DNA from 4 places in the Priestia sp. YIM B13489 genome. Region 2 is predicted to be linked to each of the others. Evidence: riboswitches for the same ligand, from Rfam matches in the RefSeq annotation. Region 2 holds a riboswitch; each other region holds the start of a gene.
What was found. A riboswitch is a leader RNA that binds a small molecule or an ion and turns the genes downstream of it on or off. The one in region 2 is predicted to bind S-adenosylmethionine.
Positions count from the first base shown of each region.

Region 1: another riboswitch for S-adenosylmethionine. It lies ahead of mtnW (2,3-diketo-5-methylthiopentyl-1-phosphate enolase); the one in region 2 lies ahead of ACFX4W_RS27205 (hypothetical protein).
Region 3: another riboswitch for S-adenosylmethionine. It lies ahead of ACFX4W_RS16975 (methionine ABC transporter ATP-binding protein); the one in region 2 lies ahead of ACFX4W_RS27205 (hypothetical protein).
Region 4: another riboswitch for S-adenosylmethionine. It lies ahead of ACFX4W_RS25510 (hypothetical protein); the one in region 2 lies ahead of ACFX4W_RS27205 (hypothetical protein).

Region 1 covers NZ_JBHZOQ010000053.1:3,379,418-3,381,616, forward strand. The annotation lists gene ACFX4W_RS23170 (pyridoxal phosphate-dependent aminotransferase) at 1-439, shown strand, start outside; SAM riboswitch class I at 570-676, shown strand; gene mtnW (2,3-diketo-5-methylthiopentyl-1-phosphate enolase) at 757-2,001, shown strand; gene ACFX4W_RS23180 (2-hydroxy-3-keto-5-methylthiopentenyl-1-phosphate phosphatase) at 1,998-2,199, shown strand, end outside.
Region 2 covers NZ_JBHZOQ010000053.1:4,127,467-4,129,665, forward strand. The annotation lists gene ACFX4W_RS27200 (M20/M25/M40 family metallo-hydrolase) at 1-493, opposite strand, end outside; gene ACFX4W_RS27205 (hypothetical protein) at 963-1,205, opposite strand; SAM riboswitch class I at 1,274-1,375, opposite strand; gene ACFX4W_RS27210 (M20 peptidase aminoacylase family protein) at 1,438-2,199, opposite strand, start outside.
Region 3 covers NZ_JBHZOQ010000053.1:2,185,135-2,187,333, forward strand. The annotation lists gene ACFX4W_RS16975 (methionine ABC transporter ATP-binding protein) at 1-887, opposite strand, end outside; SAM riboswitch class I at 1,019-1,126, opposite strand; gene ACFX4W_RS16980 (thioredoxin family protein) at 1,307-1,606, opposite strand; gene ACFX4W_RS16985 (toprim domain-containing protein) at 1,621-1,971, opposite strand; gene ACFX4W_RS16990 (YusG family protein) at 2,153-2,199, opposite strand, start outside.
Region 4 covers NZ_JBHZOQ010000053.1:3,813,053-3,815,251, forward strand. The annotation lists gene alaP (alanine permease AlaP) at 1-81, opposite strand, end outside; gene ACFX4W_RS25505 (DUF1540 domain-containing protein) at 399-557, opposite strand; gene ACFX4W_RS25510 (hypothetical protein) at 658-996, opposite strand; SAM riboswitch class I at 1,066-1,167, opposite strand; gene ACFX4W_RS25515 (hypothetical protein) at 1,289-1,585, shown strand; gene ACFX4W_RS25520 (GNAT family N-acetyltransferase) at 1,598-2,044, opposite strand; gene ACFX4W_RS25525 (hypothetical protein) at 2,126-2,199, opposite strand, start outside.

The DNA of each region.
Region 1 (2,199 bases), 750 kb from region 2:
GGCGGGATGGCGAGTTGGATTTGCTGTAGGAAATGAAAGTGTAGTAGAAGCTATTAATCTTCTTCAAGATCATATGTATGTCAGTCTCTTTGGGGCGGTTCAAGAGGCAGCAGCCGCAGCTCTGTTGGAATCTCAACAATGTGTGAATGATTTAGTTAAGCGCTATGAATCTAGACGCAATACCTTTATTCAAGGGCTTCGAGAAATTGGTTGGGATGTTACATCTCCAGCAGGCTCCTTTTTTGCATGGCTAAAAGTTCCTGAAGGATATACTTCCGAACAGTTTTCAGATTTACTCCTTGAAAAAGCCCACGTTGTAGTTGCTCCTGGTGTAGGCTTTGGAACATATGGTGAAGGCTATGTGCGCGTAGGACTGCTGACGGATGAAGAACGAATGAGAGAAGCTGTATCTCGAATAAAAAAATTAAATTTATTTTAAAAACGCATTGACAATCCTTTTTGAGTTGGCTTAATATGTAAGAAGTTAACGAGATTAATAACCGATAAATCCTAGCGGTATTTTTTATTTAGTATATAATCTACGAATTCAATTTAAATAAATAGCAACTTTCTTATTAGGAGTAGGTGGAGGGACTAGCCCGATGAAGCCCGGCAACCGACTTAACGCATGTTAAGCACGGTGCTAATTCTTGCAGCAGCAGCTGAGAGATAAGAAGAGCAACGAAAGCCTCTTCTTAATCACAGAAGAGGCTTTTTTTATTAACGATATTAAACAGCAAGGGAGTTTTTAGCATAATGAGCGAAATCGTTGCAAGCTACTTACTACATGATAATAAAGGAAATTTTCATAAAAAAGCGGAAGGAATTGCTTTAGGACTAACCGTCGGCTCATGGACAGATCTGCCGCTTTTAGATCAGCAACAGCTTCAAAAGCATAAAGGGCGCGTCGTGTCCGTAACTGAGCTTCAAGATTGCGAACGTGTAAACGGATATTTAGGCGGAGAAATTAAGCAGGCTATTGTCAAAATTGCTTATCCAACTGCCAACTTTTCAAGAGATTTACCGGCTATTTTAGTTACGGTTTTCGGAAAACTATCACTTGATGGAAAAGTGAAATTATTAGACTTGGATTTTCCTGATGAATTATTAGCTCAATTCCCAGGACCGCGCTTTGGAATAGAAGGTATCCGAGAGAAACTAGGCGTTTATGACCGTCCGCTTGTGATGAGTATTTTTAAAGGCGTGATTGGAAGAGATATGACGTATTTAACAACTCAGCTGCGTGATCAAGCGCTTGGCGGAGTGGATTTGGTTAAAGACGACGAGATTTTGTTTGATAGTGAACGAACACCTTTTGAAGCTCGCGTTACAGAAGGGAAAAAAGTACTGAATGAAGTATACGAAAAAACGGGACACCGCACGCTGTATGCTGTTAATTTAACGGGACGAACGTTTGAGTTAAAAGAAAAAGCGAGAAAAGCAGCTGAGCTAGGAGCCGATGCTCTTTTATTCAACGTATTTGCTTACGGGTTAGACGTACTGCAGGCACTTCGAGAAGACGATGAAATTAACTTGCCGATTATGGCACACCCAGCTGTTAGCGGAGCGCTTACGCCATCAGAGTTTTACGGTTTTTCAAATTCATTGCTGCTTGGAAAGCTATTGCGTTTAGCCGGAGCAGATTTCTCACTGTTTCCATCACCATACGGAAGCGTAGCGCTTTCTCTTGAAGATACGACAGGCATTGCCTACGAATTAACGCGTCCTGTATACAAATATAAGCAGTCTTTCCCGGTTCCTTCAGCAGGAATTCATCCTGGAATGGTACCGCAGCTTGTGAAGGACTTTGGAATCGACAGCATTATTAATGCAGGAGGCGGAGTTCACGGTCATCCAGACGGAGCTATCGGAGGAGGAAAAGCCTTCCGTGCGGCGATAGATGCAGTACTCTCTCATCAAACACTAGCCGAAAAAGCTGAAGAATCAAAAGAGTTGCAAAAAGCTTTGCAACTATGGGGAACAGTAGAGGTGAAAGCATGACATCGTTAAAAATCTTTTGTGACTTTGATGGAACAATTACAAATAGCGATAACATTATTGCTATTATGAAACAATTTGCTCCTCCGGAGTGGGAAAGTATTAAAGACGACGTGTTGGCACAGCGCGTCTCCATTCAAGAAGGAGTTGGGCAAATGTTCGCCTTGCTCCCAGTGGAATTAAAAGAAGATATTATTTCTT
Region 2 (2,199 bases):
GGATGTTTCCGTCAAACTCTCCGTTGCATGCTCGTTCAACCATACTGATATGCAGGGCAATGCCTGCTTTCATGTCCATCGTTCCTCGGCCAAAAAGCCAGTCTCCTTTTATCATATCTTTTTGTACGTGCGCCGGAACTTGTTCCATATGGTTATAAAAAGTACGTGTTAATGTATCAGCGTGAAAAGCATCCTTTTTCCACTGTCCATAATCTTGTACATCCACTACATCGTAATGACTTACTAGTACAACTGTTTTGTTCGTATTTTTCCCTTGAACAAAAGCTGTAACAATCGATCGCCCGTCTCCTGTTGAATGAAGCTCGACTTGCTCATTTTTTTGAAAGTAAGGCAGCTTCAATAAATATGATGCTATCGATTCAGCCATTTCCACTTCTGCCATCGTTCCTGTCACGCTAGGTATAGAAACCAATTCGCTTACAAGTTTTTTTAACTGTTCTTTTGTTTGATACAAAGATGTTTTGTTCGACATACCCTTCATCTCTTTCCTTTTTCTAAATTTTCTATCAAACAAAACCATTCGTCAATCCCTTTGACAGAGACCCTTTCATCCTATCCCTATGTATCATAGTATGGCGCTGTCTTTACGCACATGATAAAAAAAGAGTGCGCGGCTAGGGATAGCACCGCACACTCTTTTTTTACTTTTGGTCATCTTCTAAAAAGTCTAGGATACGATCAATAAGCTGTTCGCTTCCTGCATCGTTTCCGTGTTCAAGAGACATTTCCATTTCAATGCTCCTTTCATAAAATATTCTTGTTTTATAACATACCACAATTCATTTCGAATGTAACCTTTAATTTGTGTAAAAATTTCGACAATTTATGATTAATTTTAAAACCTAGCGAGTATTGATTATACCCACCAGATTCTTTGCTTGTCAAAAACCATGCTTTCTATTTAAAAACACTTAAAAAATAGAGGCGCGAGCAGACTTCTTCTATAAAAGACAGCCTACTCGCTCAAGCTTGGAACAGCATGATGAATAAATTTCTAGTTCATTTGCTTTTTGTATATCTTTAATATCTATGCCTACAGCATATGTACGAACATGGTTTTCGACCACAATTTCATAAAATGTTTCTAACTCACGATAAGCTACTTGATAATGCTTTCCTAATAATTTCACTGCTTCCTTTAATGCTTTCTCTCCTGTATGTGCTGCAACTGCTGTATGACTCATAAAACCCTCTCCTTTTAGAAAAATAAAAAAAACTCATTTTGCTTTGATGCAAAATGAGTTTTTCACCCGTTTTATCACCCAAAGCACATGCTTTGCTGGTAGGAGCACCTTACATTCGTAGGTTGCTGTGGAGTCAAAGAGCCAGATCTCTCGTCCACTCGTGATAACTTTTTAATTTAAAATTTATTTTATCAAACAATTCCATCCGCGTAAATAGAAAAATAAAAATATTTTAATTTTTTCGGTAATGGAATGAATTCAAAAAACGAAAGCTTAGATTAGCAAAATAAGAAGCTGCTACAAGTAATGCCTCTTCATTTAATGAAAAAGAAGGATGGTGCCATTCATATGCTCCAGCTGTACCCATCCATACAAAAAATCCTGGTACATGCTGCTGATATACGGCAAAATCTTCTCCTCCAGGCGATTGTTCAGCTTCTACGACTTGATAACTAAGATCCTCTGCCGCTTTAATAGCCAGTTTTTCCAGCTTATCATCATTGTTGACTACAGGAAGATATGGATACCATTTAACGTCTACTGAAGCCCCGAAAGCTGCGCCAATCCCTTCAGCAGTTCGTTTCATAAGAGCCGGTATTTTTTCTCTCGCTTCTTCTTGAAAGGTACGCACCGTTCCTTCAAGCGTTACTTTGTCAGGAATGACGTTCCACGAGCTCCCTCCGTGGATTTGAGTTATGCTGACAACAACATTTTGAAAGGGGCTGAGATTACGGCTGACAATGGTTTGTAAACTAGTAACAATTTGACCAGCAGCAGCAATCGGATCTATTGTTTTTTCAGGAATACCCGCGTGACCTCCTACTCCTTTGACGTCAATTTCAAAACGATCAACGCTTGCCATTAAAGGTCCCGGTTTGATACCAATGGTTCCTACAGGAAGATCCGGTTTGTTATGCATCCCAAATATCGCTTCCACTCCTTCGAGCACACCTTTTTCAACTAGCATTTTTGCCCCTGAAGCCGTTTCTTCGGC
Region 3 (2,199 bases), 1.9 Mb from region 2:
TGCAAAATATTAATCGTTACATCAAACTGTTTTAAAATCGTTGTAATGAGCGGTTGCTCTGCTTTTCCGCCAACAAACGTAAGCTGAATAATTTGCCCGCTTGGATATAACCCCTGTACTTGTTCAATTGTTTCAAACGTTTCTTCTGGTTCAGAAATCTGTTGAACGAACCGTTTTGTAATCGGCTGCTTAGGTTTTCTGAATACTTCTAGCACTTGTCCTTCTTCTACCACTGCCCCATTTTCCATAACGGCTACCCGATGACAAATTTTACGAATAACGTGCATTTCATGAGTAATCAATACAATGGTTAACCCTAGCTTCTCATTAATATCTACTAACAGATCTAAAATGGAATCTGTCGTTTGAGGATCAAGCGCTGATGTTGCTTCATCACACAGCAATACTTTTGGGTTATTGGCTAGCGCTCGAGCAATACCAACACGCTGCTTTTGTCCACCGCTAAGCTGTGATGGATAAGCATTTTCACGCCCTTCAAGCCCGACTAACTTGATAAGCTCGTCTACTCGTTTCATTCTTTTTTCTTTTGAGATCCCTGCTATTTCTAACGGAAAAGCAATATTTTCTCGCACCGTACGCGACCACAAGATATTAAAGTGCTGAAATACCATACTAATTTCTTGTCTAGCTTTTCTGAGTTTTCCGCCTTTAATTTTTCCAATATCATTACCTGCTACTTCTACCGTTCCTGTCGTTGGTGTTTCTAACCCGTTTAGCAAGCGAATTAAAGAACTTTTCCCCGCTCCGCTATAACCAATAATTCCGTAAATTTCACCTTGGTTAACGGTTAGATTCACATTATCAACAGCTGTTATTTGACCACTTTTGGCCTGATAAATTTTTGTAACGTCTGTTAATGTAATCATATTTCTTCACCTTCTTTAGTAAAAACTTAATTATGTTAGGTTGCCCTATAGGATGAAAAAGCCGTAAAACAATTTTCCCCATCAAAAAAGCCTCTCTGCGCATGACAGAAAGGCTCGATATTTAATCCTTTCTCTCATCTTTCAAAGCACATAGCTTTGCAGGAATTGGCACCATTTCAGTTAGTCTGACGGTTGCCGGGTTTCACAGGGCTCAGTCCCTCCACCTCTCTTGATAAGAGTTCGCAACAATTATTTTGTTTTTGGGAAATATTCATTCATTTATGAACATTCATGAGTGTGATTTTAGCATGTGTCAGATAGGCTGTCAACAGGTTTTGTTCTTGGGATAATATCCCAAGATTCCAACAGCCCCAACGGTTCACTCTCTTTCAATTTCTTCATTTTAAACAAACGTTTGATTATCGAAGCTCTTCAAGTACGTGCTCGATGGAATGAAACGCATAGAGTTTTTTTACCATTTCGCCATTTTTCACTTCAATCAAACAAGGTACACTTTCAATTGAAAATATTTCTGCTTTTGAAGGCATATAATTTAAATTGCTCATTCCGATGGTCACACCGGGCAGCATCGCTTCTGCTACGGTTAACATTTTTTTTGCCAGCTGACATGTCCCGCAAAAAGGTGTATGGAAAAAGATAAACGTTCTTTGTCCTTCTTTTAACTGATCTTCAAGCTGTTTTTCGCTCCATTCTTGCATGTTGCTCATTCCTTTTATGTTAAAAATTCTGCATTAACATCGATATTGGCACTCAGTAATACTGTTGCTATGTGATGTCTAGGGGCGGCAGCAACCTCTCGGTACATTTTATCAATATATAGATGCTCTGCTTCCGGAAGCTCTCGTTTAAATTGTTTTCTTAGCTTATTCCCTGAATCATCAGAGTCAACAAGTATGTATACCTCTTTGTTAAACGTACAGTCAATAATTTCATCCAGCTTTGATAAACTAATCGTACCGTTTGTACAGATAATTTCAATTGGTTCTCGAATGATATCTTGGATACGCTTTTTATCTGATTTTCCTTCGACAATAATTACTTTTTCAATTTCAATTAGCCCCATTTTCATCACCCATAATCGTCAGTTGTATAGTAACATCATTTCTTTATGCTATACAATATTCGTTAATGTATCACAGTTCACCTGTTTTTTAAAAGAAATTTGCAAGAAAGAACTGTTTTAAAAAGCAGCTTAGGCCATATTGTTTCCATAAGACAAGAAAAACAGTGGCAGTTGCCACTGTTTAGCACCATCCTGCTTCTTCGTCGCAGTCTGTATATTTTTGCGTTT
Region 4 (2,199 bases), 310 kb from region 2:
GGCTGCTCCTAAGGACATCAGCGTCACATGTCTTTCTTCTAACCCGCGTTTCAATTCTTTCCCCTGAGTTTTCCCCTGCATAAACGTCTCCCCTTTTTCCAATCTGTCAAAACGAGATGAACACAGCCTTTTTTGTTAGCGCTTTCATATAAATTTGTGCTAAAAGACAGCTAGGCTGTATATTTGTATTCTATCACCTTTCCCTCACTTTTCTTTTGTCGAAAAACAAAAAAATTATCTTATCATTTTGTTTAAACGCACAATTAGACATAGGCACTACTTTTTTACTATGTATTTATTATTGCACTTAAGTAATAGTATTTTTTAAAAATAGAAAAACGCCGACTCAACTCCGTCAGCGCATCGTTCATTTTATGCTTTTTTATAAAAACTAGCATTTATCTCGCGGGTTCAAAAGTTTTACAGCCAGGTTCTTCCGTTTCAGAAACATGGTGACTACTTTCAGGACTCACAACGTAAATGGACTCTGCACTGCATTTATTTCCGGATTTCCAATACATGCACTCATTCACTTCACACAATACACCTTGAGCCACTGTTATCCCTCCTTTGCTTGTCTTATCTATTTACTACCCGAAATATAACGATTCTAACATTTTTACGCAAAAAAACCGCTTGTTTCTCAAGCGGATCTTTTTATTGCGTGTGTTCAACATACTGTTTTTTAGCTAAATATAACTCACGGCTCAGCGTGATCCGCCGTTCTCTCAAGTGCCTTAAGTTAGCCTGAAATTGTTCGTTAGTTGGCTCTTCTTGAATTAAGCGATACGTAAAAGAAATATCTTCATTTAACTGTTTAAAATCTTCCCATATCTCTTGAACTAGAGCGGATTGTTTTTCTTCAAATGAACGATTTTGATGCGTTTTTAGCGCCGCTAAAATTTCCTGCTGCCACGTTTCGTCTTTTATTTCTTTTGCTAATAAGTATAGATCTAAATAATCATTAATGCATAAATTCGTTTGTGTATTATTCAATGTCATCACCTTTTCTATACGAAATGTTTCTTCCTAAGAAGAGGATTTCATCATAGAAAAAGATTCCTCTTCTTATCTGTCAGAGCTAGGCTATGCTGGAATTAGCACCATTCAATAATTGTGGTTGCTGAGGTTTCAAAGGGCCAGTCCCTCCACCTCTCTAGATAAGAATATTTCGTTTTTAAATTATTTCTGACTATTCTAATATGTTTTATAGGTTACGTCAATAGCTTTTCAATAAAAAGAAAAAAGAAGTAAAATATGGTATGCTTTCATAAAGGATGGTGAGCACATGAAACGATATATGTTATCTGCTTTTTTGGGAAGCTTGCTGCTGCTTCTCAGCATTGCCTTTTCATCTACTTTCCATATTGCAATTGTCAAAACAACCGGAAGTATTGGAGGGATTATTTTAGCAGCAGCGGCTTTGATCATGAACGCGCTTGAAGCCCCCCCCTCCTCAGACAATACAGCTGGAGGAGCCGTTGAAGTACTAGATAAAGGCGCTGTTTGGGCTACTTATTTACTTTTACTTTCATTACCGAACCTCATCGCATGTATAACATCTTATGTTTTATGGACTCGCTGACATTCATCAACGTTACGGACGTTTTGCCACTTGGAAGCTCATTGATATTTGTTTATCTACAAAGCCAAGTTCACGATACACATGCTGTGCAAAATTCCCAGCATGAACGCTGAGTCTGATTTCAGGGTATCCTTTGATAGACAATTCATCAATTGCTTTTTGCATTAACGGCTTGGCTAAACCTTGCCCGCGGTATTCGGGTACAACATATAATTCGTAGATAAAGCCAATTTCTTCTTTTGAAAAGAAGTCGGTAGATGGGCCGATAAGAACCCAGCCTGCGAGTTTATTTTCTTGTCTTAAAACTAAATAATAACAGCCTTTTTCAAAGGCACTACCAACTAGTTCATTTACGCGTTCAGCTGACGGATGAAACTGCTTCATCGTTCCTTCAAACAGCGCATCAGCAGATTTCGTCCGAATTTCCTGTAATTCTTCTTCAGTAGCTTTTGCAATCATTATGGATCTCTCCTTTCGTGTTCGTTTTCCACATGCGAGGATAAATTCCTGCAAAAAAAGTCTTCGCCTAAGCGAAGACTTTTATTTAAATTCAAAATGTTCTTGATGATTGCCTCGTTCGTCCGTCCAGTTAATCATAATGTCTAAACTTGCCG